2 linked regions of the Spirosoma aureum genome follow. The main gene of each other region encodes a partner of the protein of the gene in region 2 in a complex. Links are inferred from orthologs where the notes say so. Each region holds a gene or a part of one and is shown on either strand. Other genes may lie near its edges.

The links.
Region 1: the proteins of pheS (region 2) and pheT are in contact, whole or in part, in a crystal structure (PDB 6P24), measured with the Escherichia coli proteins. The link is inferred for Spirosoma aureum from one-to-one orthologs.

What each region holds. Positions count from the first base shown.
Region 1 is NZ_CP050063.1:2,946,362-2,962,548, forward strand. Bases 4,349-7,385 are described here. They hold pheT (phenylalanine--tRNA ligase subunit beta), read right to left. Parts: upstream 7,071-7,385; coding sequence 4,626-7,070; downstream 4,349-4,625. Other genes in these bases: G8759_RS11650 (coiled-coil domain-containing protein), read right to left, coding at 4,349-4,535; G8759_RS11660 (DUF1684 domain-containing protein), read right to left, coding at 7,176-7,385. Outside these bases: G8759_RS11630 (M1 family aminopeptidase), read right to left, coding at 1-1,252; G8759_RS11635 (DUF4230 domain-containing protein), read right to left, coding at 1,309-1,962; rny (ribonuclease Y), read right to left, coding at 2,146-3,756; G8759_RS11645 (cell division protein ZapA), read right to left, coding at 3,862-4,149; more of G8759_RS11650, read right to left, coding at 4,197-4,348; more of G8759_RS11660, read right to left, coding at 7,386-7,811; G8759_RS11665 (sugar 3,4-ketoisomerase), read left to right, coding at 8,004-8,411; G8759_RS11670 (DegT/DnrJ/EryC1/StrS family aminotransferase), read left to right, coding at 8,408-9,499; G8759_RS11675 (glycosyltransferase family 2 protein), read left to right, coding at 9,504-10,442; G8759_RS11680 (class I SAM-dependent DNA methyltransferase), read left to right, coding at 10,439-11,203; G8759_RS11685 (riboflavin synthase), read left to right, coding at 11,281-11,874; G8759_RS11690 (PASTA domain-containing protein), read left to right, coding at 12,015-12,794; G8759_RS11695 (T9SS type A sorting domain-containing protein), read left to right, coding at 12,818-14,785; G8759_RS11700 (rhodanese-like domain-containing protein), read left to right, coding at 14,860-15,153; tRNA (adenosine(37)-N6)-dimethylallyltransferase MiaA, read right to left, coding at 15,205-16,104.
Region 2 is NZ_CP050063.1:6,598,294-6,614,223, reverse strand. The notes cover bases 5,338-8,117. They hold pheS (phenylalanine--tRNA ligase subunit alpha), read right to left. Parts: upstream 7,358-8,117; coding sequence 6,317-7,357; downstream 5,338-6,316. Other genes in these bases: G8759_RS26290 (LytR/AlgR family response regulator transcription factor), read left to right, coding at 7,723-8,117; G8759_RS26300 (exodeoxyribonuclease VII large subunit), read right to left, coding at 5,338-6,248. Outside these bases: G8759_RS26325 (SDR family NAD(P)-dependent oxidoreductase), read right to left, coding at 96-1,190; G8759_RS26320 (DUF4136 domain-containing protein), read left to right, coding at 1,477-2,019; G8759_RS26315 (SDR family NAD(P)-dependent oxidoreductase), read right to left, coding at 2,078-3,148; G8759_RS26310 (OmpA family protein), read right to left, coding at 3,281-4,651; xseB (exodeoxyribonuclease VII small subunit), read right to left, coding at 4,805-4,993; more of G8759_RS26300, read right to left, coding at 5,016-5,337; more of G8759_RS26290, read left to right, coding at 8,118-8,154; G8759_RS26285 (LytR/AlgR family response regulator transcription factor), read left to right, coding at 8,410-8,829; G8759_RS26280 (porin family protein), read right to left, coding at 9,036-9,710; DNA repair protein RadA, read left to right, coding at 9,938-11,323; G8759_RS26270 (GNAT family N-acetyltransferase), read left to right, coding at 11,415-11,951; G8759_RS26265 (DinB family protein), read right to left, coding at 11,946-12,431; G8759_RS26260 (alpha/beta fold hydrolase), read left to right, coding at 12,559-13,446; G8759_RS26255 (AraC family transcriptional regulator), read right to left, coding at 13,789-14,661; G8759_RS26250 (sugar phosphate isomerase/epimerase family protein), read left to right, coding at 14,798-15,676; G8759_RS26245 (Gfo/Idh/MocA family protein), read left to right, coding at 15,719-15,930.

The sequences.
Region 1 (16,187 bases), 3.7 Mb from region 2 along the record:
AAGTGCGGTTACCATCGAAAATATTGCCGAAGTTGGTAATATTCTGGACGTATATGGAGCCACGGGCGTTACGGGCGCGATTCATGAAATTAGTGATGGCCGTTTGGTATCCCGTCATTCCCGTTGTCGACTCGGCATAGATTGTTTCGGCATAAGAGGCAAATCCTTCATTAAGCCATATATTCTGCCAGTCGCGGCAGGTGATCTTGTCGCCAAACCATTGGTGGGCCAACTCATGAGCGATAACATTCGGCGTTAACGCCCGCTCTTCCATCGATGAAATTGTTTGATGCTCCATCCCACCTGTATTCAGGCCAATCTGCGCATGGCCATATTTTTCGCGCAAAAATGGATATGGTCCAAAACGATCGGTAAATAACTGAATCATGGCGGGTGTCTGATCCAGAGCGGCTTTAACCTTCGGTAAGGTTTCCGGATAAATGTAGTGGGTAATTGGCAAGGGAGGCCCACCAGTTGGGAGCGTTGCCGGGGTGTCATAACGCTCGTAGTTTGTCAGCGCAATGGAGATCAGGTATTGGGCAATTGGGTAGCTGTTTCGCCAGCGATAGGTTCGGGTGCCATCAGGGTTGTCGGTGGTGCCGATCAGGATTCCATTGGAAACGGATACAAATCGGGCGGGTGCTGTAATGCTGACCGCTGATGAATCGGCTTTGTCGCCGGGAGTGTCTTTGCAGGGGAACCAGTCCGGTGCACCGTAGGGCTCACTCAAACTCCAGATTACCGGATCGGTAGTCGATTCGTGTTTGCTGAATACAAAAGTGCCCAAGTCACGGCTATTGGGAATGCCCTGATAGTAGACGGTTAACGTCAGCGCCTGCCCAGTAGTCAATGGTTGCGAAGGAGTAATGGTTAGTTGATTTTGCGCATGCTGATAGGTGAGTTTCTGATTACCGGCTTTTACGGAATCAACGCGCAACCCCTGTCCTGTTGGCGTCGTAGTTGAGTTCAGATCCAGAAAGAAACTACGGATTGAGCTTGTACTTCTGAGCGTAATCGTGGCAACCCCCTTCAGGTAATTTGGCGTGTGAGTCAGAGAAAGATCAAGGCCATAATAGGTAACGTCGATGGTCGGATCGCCAGCAAAGGCAATACGCGCTTTAGGATTCGTGGCTAATCGATCATAATAGCCAACTTTGCCTGTCCGACAGGCTACTCCGCCGTCATCAAGTGTGTCGGTCTGTGCCTGAGTAAGATGCGAAAGTAGAAGAAAAAAAATAGAGACTAAACGCATAATAGAACTGCACCTATTGAGGTACTATACCCGAAAACGCTGAAACGAATGGAAAGTTATTGGCCTGATGATAGTTGTTTTTGCTCCTTTATTTTTTCTTCTGCCCGTTCCTTCAAGACATCGAGTTGTCGCTGTTCAGCCTCGGGGAGCTGAAGTTGCCAGCCCATCGAACTGGCGAGCTGATACATCATGTACTGAATCTGATTGTTGGCAATTTTAGGCAGATCGCTCTGTAAGGCCCGATCATTCATTGCCTGCTTGGCTTCATCCAGAATCTGCGTATAATCAGCTCCGCTAAAGTGGTTAAGGATTCCTGCCTGAATGTCATAGAATTTGTAGTCGGTATCTATGGACAGCACTTCTGGCTCCGGAAACGATTCGATGATTAATTTCTTATCGCCAGTGTCGGAAGCCCGAAACCGGACTTTAGCAAAATCAAAGCCAACCAGAACCTTTGACTTTGCAATGACCATTGCCTTTTTGGGGTCATTGAGCAAATAAAGAATTTTCTTTTGATCCTGATAATTATAAATTTCCGAGAAGTACCCTTCGGCCATGACGACCTTGAATACTTTCTCGATGCGTTCCAGTAGGAGGGTTGATTCATGGCGGACGTCTGTGACACCTGAACGATTACGCAGAAAATTCGCGAAAGCAACACCTCCGCCTGCGCCGACAATGAGAAGAAGTACGGTGGTTAAGAAATCCATTGGGTTAAAATCAAGTTATCGTTTGACGACTTACACTTCCGGGTGTCACTCGCTGATTGGCAAAAAGCAGGAAATAACCTGCTTATACGCTGGCAAAGAAACGGATTTTGCGTGGGTTTGTTGAAAACAAAAAGGGGCCAGCAATGACCCCCTTTCGTATCTATAAATTTTATCGACTGACGACTACTTCGCGTAGGCCACCGCCCGCATCTCCCGGATAACCGTCACTTTGATCTGGCCAGGGTATTGCATTTCCTTTTCGATCTTCTGCGAAATTTCGTAGGATAACACACCTGCCCGCTCATCTGAAACGTGATCGGCATCGACCATAATGCGTAGTTCGCGACCAGCCTGAATCGCATAACATTTCGTTACACCTGGGAAGTTGCCTGCCAGTTCTTCCAGTTCTTTGAGCCGTTTGATGTACGATTCCATCATTTCACGACGGGCACCCGGCCGTGAGCCCGAAACGGCATCACAAACCTGAACGATGGGCGAGATCATACTCGTCATCTCGATTTCATCGTGGTGGGCACCAATGGCATTGATTACTTCGGGATTCTCTTTGTATTTCTTGGCTAACTCCATGCCCAGAATGGCATGGGGCAGTTCGGCTTCTTCGGGCCAAACTTTGCCAATGTCATGAAGGAGGCCGGCACGTTTAGCCAGCTTGGCATTCAGCCCTAATTCAGCCGCCATGGTGGCGCAGAGTTTAGCTACTTCGCGAGAGTGCTGGAGCAGGTTCTGGCCGTAGCTGGACCGGAATCGCATCCGCCCAACCATCTTGATCAGCTCGGGATGAAGGCCGTGAATGCCGAGATCAATAACGGTTCGCTCACCGATCTCCACGATTTCATCTTCAATATTTTTACGGGTTTTGGCAACTATTTCTTCAATGCGAGCCGGGTGAATGCGGCCGTCCTGCACGAGTCGGTGTAGTGATAATCGGGCAATTTCGCGCCGAACCGGATCGAAACCGGAAATAATGATGGCTTCGGGCGTATCATCGACAATGATTTCGACGCCGGTTGCTGCTTCCAGGGCTCGAATATTACGACCTTCCCGGCCAATGACCTTCCCTTTTACATCGTCGGATTCGATGTTGAAAACCGAAACGCAGTTTTCGATGGCATGTTCGGTAGCTGTCCGCTGGATGGTTTCGATAACCACCTTTTTGGCTTCTTTGGTAGCCGTTAGTTTGGCTTCCTCAACAATATTTTTGATGTACGATGACGCCCTGGTTTCAGCTTCGGCCTTTAGCGTATCAACAAGTTGTTCACGGGCCTGATCGGCGGAGAGGCCAGCTATTTTTTCGAGTTGCGCAACCTGATCGGCCAGCATACGGTCGGCCTCCTGTTGACGACGATCAACATCTTCTTTCCGTCGGTTAAGCGCATCGATTTGCTGCGATAGGCTATTTTTCTGTTGCGCAAGTTCGTTCCGTTGCTGGTTTAATTCGTTTTCACGGTTTCGCTGCTGGTCGGCCTGTTGGCTAAGTTGCTGCTCGCGCTGCTTGAGTTTTGTTTCGTTCTGAAGAAGTAGATTTCGTTTCTGATTGGTTGTCTCTTCAAATTCGGCTTTCAGCTTAAGGTATTTTTCTTTCGCTTCCAGCATCCGATCTTTTTTAATTGTTTCGGCCTGTAATTCTGCATTTTTCAATATAGAAGCTGCTTTTTCTTCAGCTTCCTGTTCGCGTTTGGCATGAGCGCCCGCCATCATCCGGCGACCGATCACTAGCCCGATTCCGCCACCCGCAAGGGCGGCAAAGACGGCTAACCAAAGTGGGATATCCATTGTACTTATATCGTTTGGGGTGAACAAATAAACCATTCAACCTGCCGCGATACGAGTGCCCAGTATATGACCCGGAGCATTGTGGGGTGGGTGACCCGCCGTTTTTTATGTTGTTATGGCCGGCGTGACGACCTGATCTAACTGAGTTATTTTGTCAAACACCATTTGTTGTAATCGTTGCACCTGTCGTTCTCCTCTGAGCTTGGTAATCAGGCAATCGAAGGCTATTCGCGCTAAAGCATCCTGCGTATCGCTGATGCCCAGATCCCGATATTGCTTCAGTTCATCCTGAAGCAGTTTGGCGGCCTCGCGCACGATTGCTTCCGACTCCGATTCTACAAACAGTTTGTAATATCGGTCGGCAATTTTTACGCGAATAGACAGTTCTTCCATCGCTGCGGTCGGCTCAGAATAGGCTTAAGCCTGGAGCCAATTTGGGTTTATGACAAACTACTCAAGTGAGCTATACACCGTTCTAATTCCCGGATATACTCGTCGAGTTGTTTTTTTAATTCGGCATTCGTATCTGTCTCTGACAGATTGGTACTTACAATAATACCAAAGTCTTTTGACTTTAGTACCTTTTTCTCTGAATTATCTAATTTTTTCTGTAACTCTTTTGTTTGGGTTTGTTGTTCCTTCAGGCGATTATTCAGGTCGTTATTCTGACTTTCCAATTGCCTGATACGCCTTTTGGCATCATCATATACATCTTTTAGCAACCCGATCTTGCGTTCGAGTTGCTCTACCAATGCCACGATTTGATGCTCACTAACCACGGTTTATTTGAGTGATTACGTAAATGAGTGATTGATCAATTGACTAGTGTACTCTCCCAAAATGCAATTTCGCTCGCACTTATTTTCGCATTATTTACGAATTACGGCGCCCAGATCCCGCTCAAAACCAGTCATGAGCCGCTGCATGGTTTTTTCGATAACTGCATCAGTCAGTGTCTGGGTCGGGTCTTGCAGCGTAAAGCTAACAGAGTATGATTTTTTACCCGCGCCCAGGCTTTCTCCCTCATATACATCAAAGGCATTTATCGAACGTAACAATTTGCGTTCCGTTTGATGAGCCAATCGGCTGATCTGTTCGAATGTAACTGCCTTGTCGAGCACCAGTGATAAATCGCGCCGGACTTCCGGAAAACGGGGTACTTCTGCGTAACGGGCTTTAGTATTAGCCAGCTTCAGCAAGGCACTCCAGTCGAAATCGGCGTAAAAAACGGGTTGTTTCAAGTCAACCAGTTTGGTTAATTTTGGCTGAACCAGTCCCAAGCTTACCAGCGGTTTCTTATTAACCAGATAAGTCAAGCCATACTGGAATATAGCAGGGTCAGCAGGCTGTGTATCAACCGATTTTATTCGAAATAGATTCAACACCCGCTGGGCTGCTGTTGCTATATCATGGTAAACTACTGCCTGGCCTTTTTGCAGCCAGCTTTCGGCTTCCTGATTACCAGCCAATGCCAGGCTGAGCCGCATCCGCTCGTTGTATCTACTGGTTCCATCGTCGTTCTGGATCTTGTGGTAAACCTTGCCAAACTCAAATGTCTTCAGATCTTTCTGCCTGCGGTTCAGGTTATAGACCAGCGTTTCGAGTGATGAGAACAACATTGTCTGCCGCATAACCGATAATTCCTCGCTCAGTGGATTCAGTAACGTGACGTCCTCACCAGGCAGCGTAGACCGGATTGCATCATTATAAGCTGGCCGGGTAAGCGAGAGGGTCAGAATTTCGTAGAAGCCATTAGCCGCCAGAAGCTGGCCCACACGGCTTTGCCACTGATTGGGGTCGGTTTTAGGAAACTCAGATAGCGAGTCGGCAGAAAGCGTGACCGATAAAGGCACGTTGTCTAACCCGTAGATCCGCAATATTTCTTCAATAACGTCGGCTTCACGCGTAACGTCTACTCGATAAGGAGGAACAACAGCGATGAAACTGTCGGCACTCATTTCGTCAGCCTGAATATCGAGCGCGTTCAGGATACGGTGAATCTCTGTCCGGTCAATCGCTATGCCAATCAGCCGATCGATATTCCGGTAGCGTACCAGCACCCGGAACGGTTCTATAGGGTCTGGATACAGATCGGTTATTTCAGAACTCACCACACCACCTGCCACTTCCTGAATCAGCAAAGCAGCACGTTTCAGTGCGAATACGGGTATGTTAGGGTCGGTACCTCGCTCGAATCGGAAGGAGGCATCGGTTTTAAGGCCATGATGTTGGGCCGTTTTTCGAACAGATGTCGGGGAAAAATAAGCCGACTCCAGAAAGATGCTTGTCGTCTCGGCAGTTACCCCTGAATTTTGACCACCGAAAACACCCGCAATGCACATCGGTTTTTCTTCATCACAGATCATGAGATCGGTAGCGCTGAGTTTGCGCTCGATGCCATCGAGGGTTACAAAGGGCGTCCCTTCCGGCAACGTTTTAACGATGACCTGAGCACCTGCAATCTTGCCTGTGTCGAAAGCGTGGAGCGGTTGCCCAAGGTCATGACAGACAAAGTTGGTCACATCCACCACGTTGTTGATCGGATTGAGCCCAATGCTGATCAATCGTTTCTTCAACCAGTCTGGCGACTCTCCAACAGTCAGCCCGGTAATGGTTAATCCTGCATAACGCGGGCAGGCCGCAAGGTCTTCTACACGTACGTCGAGCGTAAGATCACGATTATTCACTGCAAAATCGGCCACTGATGGCATGTTCAGTGGTCGGTTCAGGGCAGCTTTCAGATCGCGGGCAGTGCCGAAGTGCGAAGCGGCATCGATGCGGTTCGGAGTCAGACCGATCGCAATCTGATAGTCGGCTTCGAGATTGAAATAGCGGGCGGCTGGTGTTCCATTGGGTATTTGAGCCGCTGGCCCGCTCGTGTCCAGCACGATAATGCCCGCATGAGAAACCCCTAATCCGATTTCATCTTCGGCGCAAATCATCCCTTCGGAGGCAGCCCCACGAATTTTGGCTTTCTTGATTTGGAATGGCTCTCCCGATGCTGGATGCAATGTTGCTCCCACAAGAGCTACCACCACTTTCTGCCCAGCCGCAACGTTGGGTGCTCCGCAAACAATAGAAAGTGGTTGTTCGGCACCGACATCCACTGTTGTCAGACTCAGTTTATCGGCGTCGGGGTGGGGAGTGCAGGTCAGCACTTCGCCAATGACGACGCCTTCCAGCCCACCAGGTATAGCCTCAACTTTCTCGACTCCTTCAACTTCAAGGCCAGTTCCGGTCAGTATTTTGCCTACTTCTTCGGGTGACTCGGGTAAATTAATATACTCTTGCAACCATTTATAGGAAATCTCCATACGATGCCAATGCGATAAATATCGCAAAGGTAAGGAGAAATAGGAACAAGGGGAGTGGAGTAGAAAGAACTATTTGCCCAGCTTTATTACTCCCGTCTTGTCTGTTCAATGATAGCGTTCTCCCGCTTTTACGGCTATAGGAAGTTTATTTTCGGCAGGAGGCAATGGACAGGCAAAAGTAGGATTGTAGGCACAGTAGGGATTATAGGCCGAATTAAAGTCTAATAATGCCTGTGAATCTGTTAGTTGGGCCGGGGCAATCTCCAGATAACGGCCTCCACCATAAGTTTCAGTACCGGAGGTCGCATCGCGGAAGAGTATCGAATACGTATTTTGGACTCTTACAATAAGTAGCCTGCATGTTTCGCCATTAAGAGTGAAAACTGCATGGGCAAATTTATCATAAACTTCCTCAGAGCCATCACTCATTCGAACAACGAGCTTCTGCGTTTTGTCGGCGAAAGGCTCAAGTTTAGCGATTACTCTAAAGTTCAGATCAGATGGAAAATAGGAGAGACCTTTGAAATTCGCTTTATCTGTAATTGGTGAGTCAGTACCGCTTTTGAAAAGCTGATCCTTTTTTTGACGTTCCTGCTGTAGTTGTCGATTGTATTCTTCAGGTTGAACAGACGCATTCAGCCCTTCTGATGAACCCGATTGATTGCCATCGAAAAAGCTGAAATACAGAACGAGCAGAACAAGAAATGAAAGGCCAATTAATAAATATTTGTTCGTCAACATAATTGCAAACGTGCGAAATTTTATTTATAATGTGCTAAAATCATATAAATAAATCGCGCAAGACTGCACTTTCTTTGTGTTAAAGTGACTATCATTACAAATGATGATTTTTACTTAATTTAGTTTTTAATCCTACTTTAATATCTTTGGGTAATTTAGAGCCCTCCAGATTGCTTATTTTCACATTAGTCAATGGCTAAACTCTACGAGCTAAAAACATTTGTTTCTGATAACGGAAACCTGACTGTCTTCGAAAACGTGATTCCGGGGACAATCCAGCGGGTTTTCTATATATATGGAGCTGGGCAGAATCCACGTGCCGGTCATCGTCACGTGCGTGCGTGGAATGCGCTTATTTGTCTGAATGGAAGTTGCCGTGTATACAATCATAACGGAAAGGTAGAAAATACTTATTATCTGGATGATCCGCGGCAGTGCCTTGTTCTGGAGCCTGAAGACTGGCATATCATGGATGAATTTTCGGACGATGCGATTCTGCTCGTTGTTTCGAATGAGCTTTACGATAAAGACGACTATATCCACGAACCCTACCCGAACAGCCGACGTACTGATGAGTCGGTACTAGCCGATTCAGAATGATTCCTTTTCTGGACTTAAAGCGTATTAATCAACCCCATCTGGAGCAGATACGTGAAGCCAACGAGCGAGTATTGTATTCGGGCTGGTATATTCTGGGGCAGGAAGTTGAGCGCTTTGAACGCCAGTTTGCTGATTTTTGCGGAACTCGTCACTGCATTGGCGTTGCCAACGGGCTTGACGCACTCACGCTGGTACTGAAAGCGTGGGACTTCCCGGCCAATAGTGAAGTAATCGTACCTTCCAATGCCTATATCGCATCCGTCCTCAGCGTTACACTGGCTAACCTGATACCTGTCTGGGTCGAACCTGATCCGAATACCTATCTCCTTGACCCAGCCTGTATTGAAGCGGCTATAACCGACCGCACCAGAGCGATTCTCCCTGTTCATTTATACGGTCGCTGCTGTGATATGGGGCCGATTCGTGAGGTAGCCGAAAAATATGGCCTGACTATTCTGGAAGATGCTGCTCAGGCCCACGGTGCAACTTATAACGGAAAACAGGCAGGAAACCTTGGAGATGCTGCCGGTTGGAGTTTTTATCCCAGCAAAAACCTGGGTGCTTTAGGTGATGCCGGGGCCATTACCACAAACGACGATGTTCTGGCTGACCGGATCAGGGCGTTGCGGAATTATGGATCATCGCAGAAATACGTCAATAATTTTATCGGACACAACAGCCGCCTGGATGAACTACAAGCCGCTATTTTGTCGGCAAAATTACCATCGCTGATGCTGGAAAATAAGCGACGCAGAACATTGGCAAAACTGTATCTGACGGGTATTGCCAATCCTGAAGTGCTATTGCCACCGGCCGATCAACTTGAAGAGGATGTTTGGCATTTGTTTGTGATCAGATACCCTCGGCGCGATATACTGCGCACATTTCTGCTTGAACGAGGTATTGGTACGGATGTTCATTACCCCATTCCACCTCACAGGCAACATGCTTACAAACAGTATGCTCACTGCTCGCTGCCAATCTCGGAGCAACTGCATGGTGAAGTACTCAGTTTGCCACTCAATCCATCGCTGACAGACGAAGAGGTGATTTATATAATTGACACGATAAATCAATTTAGCGACTGATGATATGGAGCTAAGCGTCGTTATACCAGTCTACAATAGCGAGCGGACAATTGGGCCACTGGTAGAACGGTTGCAGTCCTGTATAACGCAGCATTCGTTTGAGGTGGTATTAGTGAACGATGGTAGTGCCGATGATTCAGAAGCCGTTTGTTTACAAGTTGCCGATAAGTATACCAACGTTCGCTTTATTTCATTACGCAGAAATTTCGGTGAGTTTAACGCCGTCATGTGTGGACTAAACCATGCAAAAGGCCAGTATGTCGTTATTATTGACGACGATTTTCAGAACCCTCCCGAAGCGATACTGACCCTGCTCACGAAAGCAACAGTCGGTAACTATGACGTGGTTTACAGTTATTATGCCCAAAAGCAACATCACTGGTTCCGAAACGCAGGTAGTTGGCTGGTTAACACGTTAACAACATATTCGCTGGATAAACCGCGTGATTTGTATCTGTCCAGTTTCAAACTTATTCGTCGTGAAGTTGTCGAAGAGATTATTAAATACAAAGGACCATACCCCTATATTGACGGCTTGATTTTTCGGGTTACAGCGAACATTGGCCGGGTCGAAGTACCTCATCATAGCCGTACGGAAGGTCGCTCAAACTATACGATCAGGAAACTGGTCGCTCTGTTTTTGACTGTATTTATTGGGTATTCGCTCTGGCCAATTCGTGTCTTCACGATGATTGGTGTTGTTTTGTTCGGCTTCGGGTTAATAATGGGTACCGGGTTGTGGATAGGCTATATAACTGATCTCATAAATCCTGCGGGATGGATTATTGTCTGTTGGGCAATTGGAACCGCCAGCGGGTTACAGCTCCTCTTTTTAGGCATAATAGGCGAATATCTGGGTAAACTGTTTATGGCCTATAGCGGGCTTCCTACCTATGTAGAAAAGAAACAATCAAATCGACATTCAGCTGACGAGTTACAATGATTGAGCACAGAGGAGAATATGAAAAAATGTTTCGGCTGGAAGGGCAGTTATGGTGGTATCGTATTCTGCATGAGCGCGTAGCTGCTACAATCAAAAACTACTTCGGTGAGCGTCGGGATATTCAGATTCTAGATGCGGGTTGTGGAACCGGTGGGTTACTGGACTTTTTGCGAAAACTCAGCTACAAAAATCTCAATGGTATCGATGGATCGACGGATGCCGTAGCGTTCTGTCATGAACGCGGCTTACCCGTTGTATTAGTCAATCTGAATGAACTGGCTGCCTTTAGACCGGATGAACGCTACGATGTCATTGTCTGCAACGATGTCTTTTGCTATTTCGAGGATGACGATTTGCTCAATTTAGTAAAAGCGCTGGCTCATCGACTTAAACCCGATGGGCTGCTGATCAGTAACAACAACGCCTTCAATGTATTTCGGGGGGAGCACGATCTGGCTGTAGGAAGTGGCCGAAGGTTTGTTCAGTCCGATTTTAATCAGCTGATGCCAGATGCTGGATTACGCATCAGAAAAGCAACGTATTGGAGTTTTATTTTGTCACCGCTCATCCTGGCGATCCGGCAGTGGCAAAGCTGGCAGCTTCGATCTGGCTGGATAAAGCCCGAAAATGTCCAGTCGGATGTATATTTGCCCGGCGCATGGCTTAACGAAACGCTTTATGCGATTGTCAGCGCCGAAGCAAAAATCCTTCCCCGAACCCCATTTGGAAGTTCGCTGTTTATAGTCTCGAAGCCAGTTTAAACTGATTGTGGTAGTTTGCAGGATGTGATAATCCCCAAATTGGTTAGCTGGTGGAGCTACGTAATTAACGATTAGAAATGTTTACTGGAATCATAGAAACCACTGGCCTGGTGGCAGGTATCGAAGCTGAGGGCACTAATTTGACCTTTCGTATTGAATCGTCGCTGGCTGCTGAATTGAAAATTGATCAAAGTGTCAGCCATAATGGCGTCTGCCTGACTGTTACGAGCGTTGCCGATGGAAGCTATACGGTAACGGCCGTTGACGAAACCCTGAAAAAAACCAATCTGGGTCAGCTTCAGATTGGCGAACGGGTCAATCTGGAGCGATGCATGCCTGCCAATGGTCGGTTTGATGGCCATATCGTTCAGGGTCATGTCGACCAAACGGGAATCTGCACCAATGTGCAGGATCTGGATGGGAGCTGGCTGTTTGATTTTCAGTACGACCCCAATCTGGCGGGCAATGTAACAGTTGAAAAAGGATCGATTTGTATCAATGGAGTCAGTCTAACCGTTTTCAATTCACATGACGACGGTTTTCGGGTAACAATTATACCCTACACGTATGAACACACGAGTTTTCGGGATCTGAAATCCGGAGATATTGTTAATCTGGAATTTGACGTTGTAGGGAAGTATATTAAAAAAATGCTGGTAGGCTATCGGTAAGCGTTTTCAGATTCTGCTACTTTTGTGGCCATTGGTAACTAATCAAATAAGAGGATACATAAATAGTAGTAGATTTCTTGTGACTTCATTTACCATCCATCGTTTACTATTTATCCCTAATTACGCAATTTATCACCTGAATGGCTAAAATCAGCACACGCTCCCTTCCTGACCTGCTGATTCAGATTGGCATCATCCTGGCTCTGGTAGCCGTTTTATTTCTGGGTTTCTTTTTTGTGTATTTGCCATTTACAACCAATCATGGCCAAACGATTACCGTTCCGGATGTTTCCAAGTTGAGTTTTGACGAGATGAAAAATATCCTGAACGACCGTAATCTTCGCTATGAAGTCAGTGATTGTACATTTGTGGCGGGTGCGCAGCCACTGACAGTCTTTCAGCAGTATCCGCGGGCCAATTCAAAAGTGAAAGAAGGTCGTAAAATCTACCTTACGCTTATTAAGCGCGTTCCACCGATGGTATCGATGCCTAATCTGGTCGATATGATCGACCGTAGCGCAGCCCGAACCTTAGAATCGCTCGGATTGGTTGAGGGCGAGCGGACCTATGTGCCGGATGTCGCCAAGAATTCAGTACTCCGCCAGCTCTATAATGGCAAGGAAATTGTGCCCGGTACTCCTGTGCCAAAGGGTGCCCGAATTGATCTTGAAGTTGGCGATGGGCTAGGGAATACGATGTTTGAGGTTCCTAACGTTGTAGGATTGCAACTTGATGAGGCCGAAGCGGCTATTCGTGGCTCGAACCTGAAAGTTGGCACGAAAATTTCCGTAGAAGATCCTGAAAAGGAAGTTGGTACGGTTGTTCGGCAACGGCCCGAAGCCCGATCGGGCGAGCGAATCCGTGTTGGCGAAACAATGGATTTGTGGGTTGTAGGGCCGATTGAACCAAATCAGGAATAACCCGTTTCGGGAACCGATTATACATGGATATTGCGCTACCTGTTATTCCGCATCGATACATTCGTCGGGTGTTTTTATGCGGTTTTCTTCTTTTGGCTTGTTTGTTGTCAGCGTCGATTGGCTTGGCCCAAACCCCGTTGAACTTACCTTTCTTCGATGATTTCTCGAAACCATCCGGTGCAACAGGAGAGCAGCCGAATACAGCGCTCTGGATGCCGGGCAGTGGCGTTTACATTAACAATACGATGGGTATTAATCAGCCCACCGTCAACATAGCCACCTTTGATGGATTACGGGCCAATGGGTTACCCTATATTCAGACTAATCAGCTCGCTCAGGATTATACCGATACGCTCACATCCCAGCCTATTAATCTGGGCGCTATGACTGCCAGTAGTGGCGTTTATCTTAGTTTCTTTTATCAGATTAAAGGCTTGGGCGAGCAGCCCGATGGAGGCAGTATATCCATTTTGCCAAGGAAGAGTGTTGTTCCCGGTGATACGACTACGAAATTTGATACCATCGTGAATCAGCCGGCCGATTCGCTATTGCTTCAGTTTCTGGGAAAAGACAATGTATGGCGAAATGTATGGGCAATTGCGGGTGATACAACCAACAATAATTTTATTCAGACATTTGTACCAGTTACTAATCCAATCTATTTCCACCCCGGCTTTGCTTTTCGGTTTCGCTCGTTTGGGCGGGCATCCGGTCCATTCGATACCTGGCACATCGATTATGTGTACCTGAATAAAGGTCGTTCACCAAACGATAAATTTGTGCTGGATGCGGCTATGCGACAGGCACTGAGCCCGTTTCTAAAACGATACACAGCTATGCCGCTGGCCCAATATCTGGTTAAGCCGGATGCTGAAACGGCCGATACCATTACGACCGATGTCAGGAACCTGAACAATGTACTGAACAACCTGAAATACAATTTCATCGTTCGTGATGAGGTGTCGGGTCGGGTGTTGCAGGCCGATACACTAGAAGCTACAAACCGATTTCTGATTGGAGAGTCAGCTTTACTGCGTAAAACTGTCCGACCGATTTCAGCCAGGAGCCTTAGTGGAGCCACCCGTGCTGTTTTGCGGTATGAGTATAGCATAAAAACGTCAGATGAGCAGAATCCAACTATTCCAGGCAGTGTACTGAAGCAGAATGATACCATTTCAACCAGGGCGGTACTCGATAATTACTATGCTTATGACGATGGAACCTGGGAGTATGGCCTGCAGCTTGGACCACGCGAACGGGTTGCTGTGCGCTTTATCCTGAACAAACCCGATACAATGGCTGGCGTTCAGGCCTGTATTGTGCCGTTCCGGACCAATCAGACTGGTCAGCCTTTTGTGATTACTGTGTATGGTAATACTGGCCGAAGCAACAATGGAAAGGTTGATGGACAACCAGGCCCAGTCCTCTATCAAAAAGCCTTCACCATGCAGTATCCACCCTCGCGCAATGGTTTTATAAACTTTCAGTTTGACAGAGGTATTGCCGTTAAAGATACATTCTATATTGGTTATCAGCAGATAAGTACGATTGATACAACATTTCTGCGATTGGGTTTTGACAAAAACAGTCCCTTCGGTTCGCAGATTTTCTATAATGGAGGAAGTCTCTGGGAACAGAACTTAGCGAATGCGACTAGCCCCAATAATGCAGGCGTAAATTTGCTCGGTGCGTTTATGCTTCGTCCGGTAATGGGCGGTAAAGGAACGGGCCTTGTAACCGCTATTGACGAACCTAGACCACAGATTCCACTACAGGCCTACCCTAATCCAACAACAGGACTCATTCATTGGGACAGTCAACGAGTAAATCGATTGGACGTAATCAATCTGACTGGCCGAATCCTGCATTCAGTCGAACCAAGTCGGGGGCAGCAAACGTTAGATCTGAGTCATCTGCCCGATGGTTTGTATCTGCTTCGATTCGTTGAGAGCGATCGGTCAGCTATTCAAAAAGTAATTATTCAACACTAAACAGGCATGTTGTTTAGTGTTGCACTTTTCCGGGGCATAAACCCAAACAGAACATTTTATTGCTTAAGATAAACATGGATATTACAGTACAGGAATTGAAAGAACGGCTTGAAAAAGGCGAAAAATTGAATCTTATCGACGTCCGGGAACCAAACGAATACGAAGCCGATAACATTGGCGCACAGCTTATTCCATTAGGTGATTTGCCGTATCAACTTGACGAGCTCGACGGCCTTCAGGATGAAGAAGTAATTGTTCATTGCCGGTCGGGTAAGCGTAGCGCGATGGCTCAGCAAATTCTGGAACAGAATGGTTTCAACAATGTTCGCAATGTTATTGGCGGCATGCTGGCCTACCGGGCACAATAAATAATCGACAGTAGGCAGTCTTCAGTGAGCAGTAAGCAATGAGCAAACGGCCTACTGTAGACCGCCTACTGCCAACTCAAAAATCGCTTTGTCATCTTCAGGGCCGAACCAGTGATAGTCGCCCTGATTATGAAACCAGGTGAGTTGCCGTTTGGCATAACGCCGGGAGTTGCGTTTGAGTAAACGCACCATCTCGTCGTAATCATAATCACCATCCAGATAAGGAAAAATTTCCTGGTAGCCCACCGTTTGGAGCGCAGACAAATGCCGATAGGGAAGGAGTGATTGAGCTTCATCAACTAATCCGGCATTGAGCATGGCATCCATTCGGGCATCGATGCGGTCGTAAAGTTCTTCGCGCGGCCGATCGAGGGCAATAAACATCGATTGGAAAGGGCGATTAGCCTTGCGTTGTTGTCGAAACGATGAATAGGGTTTTCCCGTTGATAAACAGACCTCCAGCGCACGCAATACTCGGGCGGGGTTTTGCATATCGGCAGTTTCTACATAGGTAGGATCTAGTCGACGTAATTCATTCTGAAGCACTTCTAACCCTTCTGTTTGCCACCTGATTCGTAATTGCTGACGTAGGTTCGGGTCTACGGGAGGCATATCATCCAGGCCAAAAGATGCGGCATTGATGTAAAGACCGGTTCCGCCCGATAAAATTATAATGTCTTTTTTCTGAAAGAGTTCATCTAATAAAGCCAGGCATTCGCGCTCATAACGGCCCGCATTTACGGCGTCGGTTATCGAATGGGAATCGATAAAATAATGCCGGACACCCTGCATTTCATCAGGCCTGGGCTTGGCTGTACCGATGTTCAATTCACGATATAGCTGCCGTGAGTCAGCAGAAACGACGTCGGTATGGAGTGACCGGGCGAGCCGGACGCAGAGAGCCGTTTTACCTACAGCTGTAGGCCCGGCTACGATGAGCAATGTCTTCAACTACTATAAATACAAAATACCAGAAAAGACAAAAGTAGTAGCTTTTAAGCGTAAGGGCTCTATAGGCATCTCGTTGTATTGCA
Region 2 (15,930 bases):
TGACTGCCTGGCGAATTAAAAAAGTGCTGGATTGATCCGGTTAACAGAATTTGTACTCAGAAAGCAGGGAATGCTTCATTGAAACTGCCTAGGGTTTATGCAGCGACCTCATCTTCTACTTCTTCCTCCCTGGGGACAAGTTGTTCTGCCTTTGATCTGGCCGTCTGATAAACATCAACGACGGAGTCTAGAACGGATGACAGGCTATCGGATACCGACGATAATGCATCAGACAAGGCATTGCCCGCAGATTTGGCCTTGTACCGGTAGCGTGCTCTGTCGACGGCGCTTGTATTGTTATAGGCTACTCCTAAAGCAATACCGGCCAGTACTGCTATGCCGAAGCCAATTCCCCAGGCCAAAGCTGATGACTTCTCGTTCTGATTCTCCGGCTGTGGTTTTTGCGACATTTTACCGTGCATGAGCGAAGCAAGGGCTTCCTGAGGAGCAACATAGGCCAGTACCTCATACGATTTGTTTTTCAAGCCACCCGGAACAACTTTAGCTTTACCAGCCATCAATGCTTCATAACCATCTTTGGCCACCATGACAGGGTCCTGCACTTCGTCGGTGACCTTCGTATTTTCAGCACCCGCTTTATGGAAAAAGTCCGTGTCTGTAGCGTTTGGTAACAGAGCCGTAATGGTCACATTCGTGTCTTTTAACTCATTGACCAACGACTGAGTGAAGTTATACACATACGCCTTGGTTCCGGCATAGACGGCCATTAGGGGCGTAGGCGTAATGGATAGGAGCGAAGCAAGGTTCAGAATTTTGCCCTCGTTGCGAGCCAGCATATCGTACAGAAACAACTTGGTCATCTGGGTAAGTGACAGCACGTTGAGGTGAATCATGGCTTTTTCGCGTTCCCAGTCCGTATCCGTAGCAAACAGGCCATACAACCCCACACCGGCATCATTGACCAGCACATTGACCGTTATGCCCTTGGCCTTTACCTGATTGTAGACATCCTGTGCGGCATCTTCTTCAGCCAGGTCTTTTTTAATGACGGTTACTTGTTGGGTACCATAATTGCTTTTGAACACATCTGCCAGCCGATCCAGTGTATCGTCGCTACGAGCGACCAGCACTAAATTATAGCCATCCTGAGCAAAAAGTTTGGCCAATTCCTGGCCGATTCCGCTAGAGGCACCTGTAATCAGAGCAGTTTTTCCTGTTTCTGCATTCATAACGTTTGAATGGTTAGTGAGTAACCTATTGAACTACGGACGCTTAAAGTTGTTTTGATTATTCGGTGTTAAGCTATGGCAATTAGTTATTTGCCAACCCGATTTTGGACGAATTGGAGAGGAGAATTAGCTGCTTTTTGCTGAAACTTCGTTAAGAAGAATTGTTAATGGAAGTAGTACCGCAGAGTACCGTGCTACAGTTAATTCAACTAGTCGTAAAAACGTGTGGCTCGATAGCTTGCGATAATTCTGAATGTAAAAATCCTCTGTTAAAACAGATACGACTATGAAAACGCTCACTGGACTTTTGCTCCTGCTAATTACCCTACTTACGGGTTGTTCATCTTACCGAATTACCCGAAATCAGGCTGATAAAACTGCGACCTGGTCGGCTTATCGAACCTTTGCTTTTGTCGATACCAATCGCATCGATCCTTCACCCCGTGAGGCTTATCAGGCAACGGTCGAGCAGATAAAGCAGGCTGTAGCTGCTGAGCTGGCCAATCGGGGATATCAGCAAACAAAGGATAATCCGGATTTACTCGTAAATATTGGCGCTGTTGTGAAAGAAAAAACACAGACTCGCCAAACGACAATTAACGAGGCTCCACTTTATATTGGTCAACGGCGCTATCAATGGCGAAGTCAGGAGGTACCGGTTGGTACGTATCAGGAGGGAACCGTCAATCTGCATATTGTTGATGCCCAGCGTAATGCGCTTATCTGGGATGTAGCCATATCGAGCGTTTTAAACCGACAGCAGGTAACACCGGTCCAAATTGGAGAAGCCATCAGTAAGGTTTTTTCTAAATTTCCCGGCAATCGGTGATCAATAAATAGCCCTCCCAAGCAACGTGAAGGGCTTTTTATTGATCAATTCAGGTTCCTCAAACCAAAGCCTCTTCTGCTTTGGCTTTTGATGTAGAAACGGCATTCGCCACCGAATCAATGACTGATTTAATAGCGTCTTTGGCCGATCCAACAGCTTGCCCGGCTTTATAGCGATAGCGAACCCGGTCGATGGCATTGCCCAGATTGACACCTTCGGCCCAGCCATTGTGATTTTTATACCGGGAGGCAATGACAATACCGGCAAGGGCGACTGCGGCAATACCGATTCCCAGGACCAGCGTCGACGGTTTTTTCTCCTGTTCGGCTTCGGCTACATATTTCATCTGCGATCGCGCAGCCTGACTAACGACCGAATCGGGTAACACGCGAAAAGCGGCAGCCTGCACCTTGGTCGAGAAGCCGGCAATTGCTTTGTCTTTGCCTTTCATCAGCGCCTGATACCCTTCTTTAGCCACATCGGCCGGGTCCATCGAGCGGGCCTGTTCCTGTGCTACAGTATTCATGGCTCCTGCCTTATTGAAGAAGTCCGTATCGGTTGCAGGGGGCATTAACACCGTAATGGTGATGTCGGTATCGTTTACTTCGTTGCGCAAAGCTTCTGAAAACGAATAGATGAATGATTTTGTAGCTCCGTACACAGCCATAAGCGGATTGGGCATAATTGAGGCAATTGAACCGAGCATCAGAATTTTGCCTTCATTGCGCGCTACCATATCTTTCAGAAACAGCTTCGTCAGGTGAACGAGTGCCGTTAGATTGACCTGAATGACACTTAGTTCTTTCTGTAAATCCGTTTCGGTAGCGAACTTGCCATATTCACCAAAACCTGCATTGTTAACCAGCGCATTAACGGTAATATTCTGGCGATTGACCTCATCGTAAATTTCCTGTGGTGCTTCAGGGTTCGATAGGTCTTTTTCAATGACCGTAATGGATGTTGTGCCGAACTGTTGCCTGAATTTATCAGCTAAATCCTGTAGTTTGTCTTCGCTGCGAGCTACCAATACAAGATTATAGCCATCCTTGGCAAACAAAGCCGCCAATTCTCGGCCGATACCACTTGATGCCCCAGTAATAAGGGCTGTTTTTCCAGTTTCCGTCGTCATAGTTGAGTAAACTAATATAGATTTCTATTAGTCAACCCGACGGTAACAAAGTTGTTTGATGATCCTGGTCAATAGTTATTTGGGCTAATCAGTATAACGATTAAGCTCAATTAACTATCGACATTAGGGACGTTACTTCACAACAACTTTCACATCAATTTTTCGGAGGGCAGGCCGAACTATGCCGGACGTGTCATTCTTAGGTACTCCAGTACCACGGCCAATGGCGTCGATTCGAACGAAATCAATGCCGGATGACATCAGTTGCTGTTTGATTTGATTGACACGCTTGAACGATAAGCTTTTGTTGGTAGTGCCAGTGCCTACCTGTGCATCATTTGCATAACCGACGAGCTGAATTTGCAACTGTGGATATGTTTTCAGCAAGGTTGCCAGCTCGCCTATAGTTGCCTGTGAGCCAGCCGTCAATGATAAGGAACCTGGATAAAAAGATACGCCTGCCAGCGGGAAAATTTTACCCTTTGGCAACGCTGCATTACCGAGGTAGGGCGTCATGAGCTGAGTCAGATTTCCCGCCAGTGCACCCGATTGCGCGGGCGATACGGCTGTCGATGCCATAGGGGGTGTCACTTTAGGTTTCGGTTTCGCAGTCGTATCGATCGGTACGGCTAATGACCGGGTTACCGTATCTGCCTGGATCGTATCGCTCGTGATTGTGGTCACGTCGCTTGCTTCCTCTGATGTTGCCGAATGGTTTTTGGTGTTCTGGAATACATAATAACCCCCAATGCCAAGCGCCACTGCCAGCAGGGCCCCCATTCCCCATTTTGTCAATGCTCCGTTATCAGTGTCTGATTCATCAACTGGGTCGTAACTTACGGAGGGCCGATTAACGGTAGCTGTTGTTCGTGCTGTTGAGCCGGACGAACTCGAAACAGAACGGCCGGGTCCCTCGGTTGCGGTGCGTCGGGCCGGAGTTGCCAGGCCGCTTACAACCTGCTGAAGGCCAACTTTTTCGACGAGCCGGGGCATAAACTCTTCTGGCACTGCATTAACGAATGCTTCCCGCTCTGTGAACAGTGAAGCGGCCAGACCATCGGCATCCAGTTTTCTGTCTTTTACCTGTTTGCCCAATACATGCAAAACAATGGTGCTCGTAAGGCCTAACAGCGAAATTGCCGATGAGTTACGAATACCTGCGTAGCCAGAAATCATACTGCCGATCGAACTTTTCATCGCCGGTAGCAAATGACTGATCACTTCATCTCCCTGCGTGATTAGTGCGTTGGTTTGGCTGGGATCACGTAAAACGGTGGCCAGATTATCGGTTAGAGTACCGTCGTAACGGCCTTTCTGAATATGATTAAAGAGTTGATTAACACCAATTTCGGTTGTGGTCCGTTTCATCAGACCACCAACAATTGTATACACAAGGCCATTGACAGCCTTGTTCGTTTTTTCGGTCGGCTCGTCAACATAGGAGGCAATCCGTGTCAGAACGTCCGAATTCAGTACTTCATTTAACGTGGCAAACAAATTCATATGAAAAGTTTCAATCAGGCAGAAAGTGGGGGCTAATACTTACATCACATCCGAAAACTAGCACAAAAATGCCCCAGGGGATTTTACCCCGGCGATAAAATTAGGGAAGGTTTAGCAAAGGTCGCATAAGACTTCAGGATAAAATTCCTGATTTTATCGCTTAGGCAGCCGTTCAATTACTTCCTGGTACTCTGTTTCGACATCCCGAAGCCGATTTTGACAAAATGTGATCAGTTCGGTCGCTAACCGAATTTTACCGGGTAACTCATCGAGTGGAACCTGGTCATTTTCAATTTCATCAACCAACGTGGCGAGTTGGTCATAAGCTTCCTGATAGGTCATATATCTGGTTTTAGTAGGCAGATTAGTGCTCACTGAGGACTGAAGACTGCTTGCTTACTACGTTAATGCTGCCGTCATTCATCTGTATCTGGAGGGTTTCGCCAGATTGGATGCCTGTACTTTTGGTTAAAATATGGCCGTTGCGTAGAACGAGTGCGTAACCGCGCCGAAGTACATTAGACGGATCGAGATGGCGAATGGTAACTGCTTTTTCCGTCAGATCGGTGTGGCAGTCACGAAAAAAATTATGCATAACAAATCGTAACCGCTCCGTTTCAGCGTCTAATTGTTCGCGGGAAGTTTGCAGAGCCTCACGGGCAACCAGCGCCAAACGCTCCCGAAGGAGCAGGCAGCTTTCTTCAAACTGCCGATTGTGTTCAATCAGAAACGCAGCTGCTTTGGTTGGCGTTTTCACGCTTTCATGGCAGAGCAAATCAGTAATACTCACATTGCGTTCATGACCGATGCCTGCCAGAATTGGAATGCCAAAACCGGCGACCGTTTGCCCCATCAGGTACGTATCAAACGACCCGAAATCCAGTTGTGAGCCGCCACCGCGCACGATCACAACGGAATCATAGTCTATGTTGCTTGTTCGAATGCGTTCCAGTTGGTCGCAAATCGCTTTTTCGGCTCCTTTTCCCTGTACCTGCGTCAGGTATTCGTCGACCCCGAAATCATAACCGAAAGGATTTTGCGCCAACTCATGCCGGAAATCACGCCAGCCGTCGGAGCCGGGAGCCGCAATAAGGGCAATTCGTTGCATTACAGCCGGACGGGGCAGTAATTGGTTGGCGGTAATGTACTGACCCGCTTCGAGCCAGACCAGATCCGGGTGATTCTTGACAAGCGCATCCAGAACAGCCTGACGCTCCCGTTCCAGATTCCCGAGCGTATAGGAAGGGTCAATTTTAAGAATTTCCAGCCGTAGCCCATAAACCGGACTGAAACCCACCGATACAAGGAGCAATAATTGAATATTACGGGCAAAAGCTACGCCCGTAGCACTCTCGAAATCGTTGATCGTGTGGTAATTTCGTCGCCAGATGCAGGCATCGAGTTTAGCAAGTGTTTCCCGACCTGCCGACGTACCCGACGTATCGCGTTCAACCAGCGTCAGAAAGCAATAGCCCCGGTCAGGATAATTTTTGATATCACTCGTCTCGGCAATAACCCATACCGCTTTCTGCCCGAAAGCGTCGTCTATAACGGCTTCGAGAGTAAAGGCTAAGTCAGAAAGACGAATGGGGTTCATATTGAATGCTTGAATGCGTGAATGAGTGAATAAAACGCACATTGGCTATTCACTCATTCACGCATGATTTAGAGTCCTTCAAATTGTCTTAGGAATCGAACGTCGTTTTCGGTGTATAGGCGTAGGTCATTGACTACATACTTCAATTGCGTAATCCGTTCGATACCCATACCGAAAGCAAAACCAGTATATTCTTCCGGGTCGATGCCACAGTTCGCAATTACCTGAGGGTCAACCATACCAGAGCCCGCAATTTCGACCCAGCCCGAGTGTTTGCAGATGTTGCAACCAGAGCCACCACAAATCTGGCAGGAGATGTCAATTTCGGCACTAGGCTCCGTAAAAGGAAAATAGGATGGCCGGAATCGGATCTGTGTGCCGGGCTCGAACATCTCTTTCACGAAATGGTAGAGCGTATCTTTTAAGTCTTTAAAACCTACATTACGGTCAATATAAATACCTTCGACCTGATGGAACATACAATGCGCCCGTGCCGAAATCGTTTCGTTGCGGTAAACGCGACCCGGCATGATCGATCGGATTGGTGGTTTCTGGTGCTCCATCAGCCGGATCTGTACGTTAGACGTATGTGTCCGCAGCAGCATATCGCCCGATGGGTTATTGTCTTTTTTCTCGACAAAAAACGTGTCCTGCATATCACGCGCAGGGTGATTGTCGGGGAAGTTCAGGGCACCGAAGTTATACCAGTCTGATTCGATTTCGGGGCCGTCGGCCACGTTGAAACCGATCCGCTCAAAAATCTGGATAATCCGCTGTTTGACTAAACTTAATGGATGTTGTGTGCCGGTCAGGTTTGGAACGGTTGGCAGCGTTAGATCAACGGGAGGAGCACTATTAGCTGATGCCTGTTGCTCTTCTACCAACTGACTGAACGATTCAAATCGCTCCTGTGCAAAGTTCTTCAGGCCATTCAACTCTTGGCCGACGGCGCGTCGGTCAGTTGCCGGAATATTTTTCAGCCCTTCAAACAACTCAGTTATTACGCCTTTCCGACTGATAAACCGCATTCGAAACAGTTCTAGTTGCTCTTTCGATGCGACGCTATATTGATTAATCTCTTCGTATATGGCTTTAACGTTCTCCAGCATAAGCTACAGGTTGATCAGTCTTTTAGGGGCAAAGGTACGTAAAACCGGGCAGAGCATACGTTTTAGTTGCCTGTCTTAATACTGATTGAGTTTTTAACTGCTCAACAGTGGGGAATCGAGGCTACAAAGGTCGCGAAAAAAATCTGTTAAATTTTGTTGAGTAAGCGGCAAAACCACACTGAAAAATAGTGAATTATAAAACAATATGAAGAAATTATCGTCAGCAGTGCCAAGTAGGTCTGATTGTTGTGACAATACTCAGTAGAATATGCGTTGAAACAACAGCTTTTGCCAACGTGTCGGCGTAGTAAGTACCTGAATTTCAATATTAAAATCGTAATCATCAAACCTCACTTACAGCGGCTATGAAAACATTCGCCAATGACTCAATTTTTGATCCCATGTCTATGCCGTTCCACAAAAGTGTGGAAAAAATTGCCGACTCTACCTGTTTGCAGAAATTACTCATCCCATTTTACGACCGTAAACGCACTGTTTCAGTAGACGAAATCGTACGCCTGGAGGGCTGTGGAAATTACACTAATTTTTTCCTGAAAGATGGTACTAAAATGTTAGTGTCACGCACGCTGAAAGAGTACGAAACTTTGCTCGATGGTCAGGCATTTGTTCGGGTTCATAAATCGTGCATTGTCAATCTTGGTTTCGTACGCAAATTCTTTGTGAAAAAGGAGGGAGAGCTGGAATTGACGGATGGCCAGCAGGTGAAAATCTCACGTCGCCGGGCGCAGATGTTTATGGATCGTATTCGCGATTTTCAACCTGTAGGATTGAACTAAGGTTATCAGGAGGTTATTTCCCCTATCTGTAGCCCGTATGCCTCCCATTTGCTCGACTGCGTAGTTTTACGTATAAAGTTGGGTACATTCACTTAAAGATTTTAACGTATATAATAATAGTGGCTTGATTATCAAACGTTTGCCGATGAAAGGCAGGGTTTGGTAATCAAGCCATTTATTTTGGAACCCATACGAAGACGGTAGTTTTGTTTCATCAATCAAGAGCCAAAACACTGAACCAAAAACATATTCGATATGGAAGCCTCTATTTTCTCATCAGTTCAACCACTCGCTATAGTTCCCCACTTTCCTGCCTCTTATCAGCGGGGTTCACAGCGAATCGCTTTGCCTTATCTGAACCGTACCATTTTTATCTCCGTAGATGATGTTTTGTGTCTGCAGGGAGAAGGAAATTATACATTCCTGTTTACCCGGGATCGCAAAAAATACCTGGTCTCAAAAACACTGAAGGAGTTTGAAAAAACGCTGGATGGGTCGATGTTTCTTCGGATTCATAAATCATACATTGTAAACCTCGCCTACGTACAGCGCAGCGTTTTTAACAAAGAACGCCAGGTGCAACTGGCTGATGGCCGTGAGGTGGCAATATCACGCCGTCGGATGAAAGACATTTCTTTGCAACTGACACAATTCTGGCAAAAACTGCTTAACTAAAGTAACGGCCCATCCTGCTCAATTGAGAGACCGGCCATTTACTGCATAATAATTTAGTGGGTTAATTGAAAGAACAACCGTTGCCGCGGGCTCCTGATAAGAGTGGACGGCAACGGTTCTGTTTTTTTTACAAAACGTGACCCCTTAAACGCAATGAAGCGAAATCACACGATTTCGCTTCATTGCGTTTAAGGGGTCACGTGAGCTTAAAACAACCGATAGGCTAGTGTAAGCTGCCATGAATTCAGCCGTTGACTGAATTTCCCGGCACTGTTTTCAATCTGCGCAATATCGGACAGATTGCCTTCGTATCGGACATCCAGACCAAAGGAGCCGATGTCTAGACCGCCCCCAACCTGGTAACCGTAATAAGCCTGAGACCAGGCATCGTTCAGGGTTCCGCTTGTGTATTGACGTATGGCATCACCTAGTTTCTGATTATCGCTAACCCGGAACGAAATAATCGGGCCTGCCATCACCCGTATTGGGCCACCTTTAATCCCCAGCAAAATAGGGACATCGAAACTGGTGGTTTTAACGGTCACGTTTTCTGTAACGCCATTGCGCACGATGTTGAACGAGCCTGCTTTCGTTGAGTACAACAGTTCGGGCTGTAGAAATAAATTTTTACCGAAACGAGTGTAAATCCCAAACGAGGTGCCCGTTTTGCTATCGAGGCTGGCACTCAGATTATCGCGGAATGTCTGTCCATCAACGCTTGCCGTTGGCGAACCGTTGGCGTTGGTACCGGTTGTGACAAAATTGCCAAAACTGAGCCGGGACAAATTAACTCCCCCTTTAATCCCGATCTGGAAGCCGCCCTGGGCAAATGTCAGAGCCGGAAGCAGCATAAATGCCGCAAAAATCAGGTTCTTTTTCATAGCTGGTTGTAAAATAGATGAACCATTGGGTTTAACGTGAATTGAGCCGGAGCGGTATAAAAAGCCAACTTATTTCGAGTAAACGGCGTTACGTATTAGAGCAGTTACCAGTAAATAGCAGCCAGTTTTGCGGGCGTCGTTACTTGGATGAATAGTCTGCTGCAACGTTTAATGAATCGTTGTTTTTTTGTTGATACTCTATTCCTTGCTCACTGTTAACTGAGAAGATGGCTAAGCTTAAAACCACCTATTTCTGTCAGAATTGTGGCCACCAGTCGGCCAAATGGCTGGGACGATGCCCATCGTGTGGGGAGTGGAATACATTCGTAGAAGAAGTTATTCAGAAAGATGAGCCCGATAAGGGCGGGTGGCGTAGTCCCTCGTCGGGTCCCGGTGGCGTAAAGGTTGCACCCAGGCCAAAGGCACTTCATGCCATCAATTACGAAGAACAGCCCCGAATTGATACCATCGATGCGGAACTGAATCGGGTGTTAGGGGGAGGAATCGTACCGGGATCACTCGTGCTTATTGGTGGAGAGCCGGGTATCGGAAAGTCTACACTATTGTTGCAGATCGCACTTAGCCTGGCCGACATGCGTGTTTTATACGTATCTGGCGAAGAGAGCGAACAACAGATAAAAATGCGGGCCGAACGACTGGATGTTCCAGTGAGCGACTGTCATGTGATGACCGAAACCTCTACGCAGAATATTTTTCGGGTAGTCGAACATTTTGAGCCGGAAATACTGATTATCGACTCCATTCAAACCATGCAGTCGTCGCTGGTAGAATCGGGAGCGGGCAGCGTTTCGCAGGTTCGGGAGTGCACCGCTGAGTTTATGAAATACGCCAAAGAAAGCGGGGTTCCGGTGTTTATGATTGGTCATATCACAAAAGAAGGTTCACTGGCAGGGCCTAAAGTGCTGGAACATATGGTCGATACGGTGTTGACGTTCGAAGGTGATCGCCACACGACGTATAGGATTCTCCGAACCACCAAAAACCGCTTTGGCAGTACCGACGAACTGGGTATTTACGAAATGCTGGGCACTGGACTTCGGCAGGTTACGAACCCATCCGAAATCCTGATTTCGCAACGCGATGAAGCGTTGAGTGGCGTTACGATTGGCTCAATGATGGAAGGCAATCGGCCACTTATGATCGAAACACAGGCGCTGGTCAGTGTAGCCACATATGGAACTCCGCAACGGAGCAGCACAGGTTTTGATGCGAAGCGGTTAAATATGTTACTGGCTGTTCTGGAAAAACGCGGAGGATTTCGATTGGGGCAACAAGATGTCTTTCTCAACATTGCCGGTGGCTTGCGCGTCGAAGATCCAGCCATTGATCTGGCCGTATGCGCGGCTGTTGTGTCGAGCTATGAAGACATTGCTATTCCTCCATCGGTTGCTTTTGCCGCCGAAATTGGACTTGGTGGTGAGGTTCGGGCAGTGAGCCGAATAGAATCCCGCATCGCCGAGGCCGAAAAGCTGGGTTTTAAGCAGATCTTTATTTCAAAATATAACATGAAAGGACTCGATACGAAAGGCTATAAGATCAGTATTAAGCCTGTGTCGCGTCTGGATGAAGTGTTTCAGGGTGTACTGATGTGAACTCTAGTAATTCCGGGGAGAAGTAAACTGTTTTCAGAATAGTAACAGAAAGTGGTTTACTTCTCGGAAATTTAGTTGTAAAAAATAGGCTATGTACTTTTTGAGGATTGTTGGCCGGCATCCCTACCTTACTCATATTCAACCCTGGTATGAGCAATCTTTCCCGATGGAGGAAAGGCGTAGTTTTGATCAACTCCTTCATATTCTCCATTACCCCGATATGCACTTCGTTGCTCTGGTCGATGACGAACAGCCTGTTGGATTTATTGTCTTTTGGCAGTGGGAAAATCTGATCTATGTCGAACATTTTGCCATTGATCCTGACAAGCGTGGGCAGCAAATCGGCCAGAAAGCCTTACAGCTTCTCTTGAAACTGAATGCTTCCTATGTTGCCCTTGAAGTAGAATTACCCACTGATGACCTGAGCAGGCGGAGAATCCATTTTTACGAGCGACAGGGTTTTTCTATGAATGCCTTCGATTACAGACAACCGCCTTATCGATTGGGCGGAACTGAAATTCCGATGAAACTAATGTCGCAGCCTGCTATTCCTGATCAGGAAACATTCAGCCACCTGAGCCAACAACTCAGAGAGAAGGTTTACGAACGCTTCTACTATGCTTTATAAACCCATCGGCTGATCACTCATTCGAATGGCACCACCTACTTGCAGAATGGTAAAGAAATGATGCGCTTCGTGGAGAAGAAAAAACTCGGTCCATCCTTCCAGCGTCATGGGTCCATAGGCTGGATGCAAACCAATACGGGTCAGATTTTCTTCCCGCAGGATGCTCAGAAAGGCATTTAAAGTTGCTCGCTCACCCCGCATCCGCTCGATCAACTCGTCAAACGAAAGCTGTAGCCAACCTGAAAACCCAGGATCATCGTCGGCTACATACCGACTAAATGATGGAACTTCCTGTTCGTTAATTTGCTGAATCCGATCCGTAAAGATTTCCTGATAACGCCCCAGATGAGCCAGATTTTCAAAAATCGACCATTTGCCCGACGGGGGCCGTTGCCGGATTTGCTCTTCAGTCAGGCTCAGTAACAAATGATCCAGTGCATCGGGTTGGCTGGCTAATCGGGTAAGAAGCGATTGTTTCATGCCCTAATGATAAAGCAATCATTAAAAACAACCAAATGGTCCATCTGGGGAAAACTATTTTTTGAACCTATAGTTGAGTAAATGAATAGAGTAAGATATTTTAACTCAACAAGCCATTTTTAACGTTATGAGCTACATCAAAGCAGGAACGGATGCGTCCGGTAATGACATTAAACTTTTCTATCAGGATCTGGGTGGTAGCAATGTTCGTTCAACCGTTGTATTGATTCATGGATGGCCGCTAAGCCACGAAATGTGGGATTATCAATTGGCCGAATTGCCCGCTCACGGCCTTCGTGTTATTGCCTATGATCGGCGAGGTTTTGGCAAATCCACACAAACCTGGGACGGGTATGATTATGATACCCTTGCCGATGACCTGAAGGCTGTGCTTGATACCCTTGATCTGCAAAATGTTACGCTGGTTGGTTTCTCAATGGGCGGAGGTGAGGTGGCCCGTTACATGAGCCGTCATGGTGGAGCTCGTGTGTCAAAAGTGGCGTTTATCAGTTCTGTAACGCCTTATCTACTCAAAACAGACGATAATCCGGATGGAGTAGATCAGAGTGTATTTGACGAAATCACGGAAAATATTCAGAAAGATCGTGCCGATTTCCTACAGACGTTCGGGAAGCAGTTCTACGGCGTAAATCTTATCAGCAAACCCGTTAGTCAGGCTCATCTGGATGGCGATTTCGCGCGGGCCTATGTTGCCTCCCACAAAGCTACGCTCGCTTGTGCCAATTCGTTTGCCACAACAGATTTTCGGAATGACCTGACTCAGATTCATGTTCCGACCCTGATCATTCATGGTGATGCCGACAAAACGGTACCGATCGAATCGTCGGGAGAATTAACCGCGAATGCTTTACCGAATGCTCATTATATCATTTATGACGAGGCTCCTCACGGGCTATTCGTAACGGAAAAAGATCGTCTGAATGATGATTTGCTTGCCTTTATTCAGGAAGGTGTCACAGTCCGCGAATCAGTAGGGACAACGACGCTCTATTAAATCAATAAAGTGTAGATAAAGTTAGTAGTAAAGAATTGGGTGTGTACGAATAAGTATGCACTTAATTCTTTTTTAAGGGTTTTTCAAATTCAATAGATACATCTACAAAACGGGAAATAAATTCAATTGTAAAAACTATCTCGTTAACTAAATTTAGTCTTCAGGTCGCTCCCTGCTTATTTTAACCTCTTTTTCCCTGTTTTGTCATCCTCGAAACGGAGCGAAACAGGAATTGCCGCTTATATGTTTTCATTCACCCCTGACTTTACTGATTAATTATAGAATGGCTTTGGGCAGGACTTTAACTGTTAAAAACAAAAAAACTGATTGATACACTAAAAATTACAATTGCCGATATGTCTTTACATAACCTGATGGCGTCTGCCCGGTTATGTCCTTAAATTGTCGGTTAAAGTTCGATAGCGTTCGAAAACCACTTTCAAAACTAATCTGGGTTACACTCAATTTACCATTGATGAGCAATTTGCAGGCATGACCGATGCGAACTTCGGAGACAAATTCCGAAAATGTTTTATTGGCACGCGCCTTAAAATAGCGACAGAAAGCCGGGGGAGTCATGCCCGCCAGATCAGCAATCGTTTCCAGACTAAGGTCATCTGGAAAATGGCCAAGCACATAATCATGGACCAGCTGCATACGGTCGGTTTCGGTCGGTTTAACCGTGTTTGTGTAGCCAGGACTGGTAAGGTATCGATAATCTGAAGCGTGAGAAAGGTCGTTTAGCAGGGTCAGCAGGCTAATGACCCGATCGAAACCGATTGGCTGTTTGGTCATGTTTTTTAACGCAGCTTCGGCTCGGGCACGGGTCGGACCATTCCATTCAAGTCCCTGCCGGGCATGGTTCAGCAACTGACGCAACAACATCATTTCCTGCTTTCCGAAAAAGTCGTTGCCCAGAAAATCTTCCGAAAAATAAACAACTATACCGCGGGTGGTTAAACCCGACTGTTTGTTAAAGTAAGCCTGATCACTACGCCAGAGATGCGGCAAATTTGGCCCAAGAAATACCAGATCACCGGGACCGAATGGTTTTATCGAATCACCAATAAATCGGGTGCCCGTTCCTTCTTCTACCAGAAAGAGCTGATAATGCGGGTGGAAGTGCCAGTTCGGATCAAAATGAATTTCGATCAATTCCTTTACTATGAATGAAGTCGCAACTGGCTCGAGGTCTTTGCGGAGGGGTTGTTTCATTCAATTATTCCTTTTTTAACGTAAATAATGGCTTGGGTTCCTGTTTTGTGTAAAAAAAGAGTCGGTATTCGCTAATAAAAGCCGCGATTCTCTATTCACTACTCTTTAAATTTGTTTAATTTTTTAGAGACTGAATATGAATAAGCTAGGAATGAATATGTTCGTCTGGACGATGTCGATGGACGAAGACCTTTCAGGCACGCTATTGTTCCTAAAAACGAGCGGCTTTGATTTCGTTGAAATACCGATCAATGATACCGATACGGGCAAATGGAAGCGCATCGGTCAGCAACTGGCCGAATTGGGACTGGAGGTTCAGGCATGTACGCTTTGCGGGCCTGAGTATAGTCTGATCAGTGCCGATGAATCGGTGCGTCGGGCGGGTGTTAACTACCTGAAGAAGATTATTGACTGTGCTTCTCTGGCTGGTGCAACGATTCTGATGGGCCCATTCTATGCTGGTTTCAAAACCTTTACGGGCAAACCCGCCACCATTGACGAGTGGAACTGGTCGGTGGAAGGTATACGCGAAGCGGCTGAGTATGCACAGGCTAAGGGTGTTTTACTGGCAATTGAGTATTTGAATCGGTTCGAAACCTACCTGCTTACCTGTGCTGACGAACTCGTTCGCTACGTAGAAGCGGTTAATCATCCGAATTGCCAGGCTGCTTTTGACACCTTTCATGCTAATATGGAAGAAAAGAACATTGCCGATGCCTTACGGAAAGTAGCGCCCTATCTGGTTCATGTACAGATTTCGGAAAATGATCGCTCAACACCCGGCCAGGGTCATATTAATTTTAATGAGGTTTTCAACGTGCTGCGGGAAGTTGACTACAACGGCCCGATTGCCATTGAAGCCTTCGGGCCCAATCCGCCAGAGCTGGCAGCGGCCACCCATATTTTCCGACCCATGTTTGAATCGCCCGAGCAATTGGCGGTCGATGGATTAAGCTTTATAAAAACAAAGAGTGAACAGGTAAATGAGCGAAAGAGCGAAGCATTCGCGTCTTAACTCATTTACCCGTTCGCTCAATTACTTGTTCTCTCTTTACAAATGATTAACATCGCCATTGTTGGCCTCGGATTTGGGGCCGAATTTATCCCGATTTACCAGCGGCATCCGCACGCAAACATGTACGCTATCTGCCAGCGTAACGTTGAGAAGCTTAATGAGATTGGCAATGCCTATGGTATTGACAAACGTTACAGCAATTACGATGACTTGTTGGCCGATCCGGCTGTTGATGCTGTTCATATCAACTCACC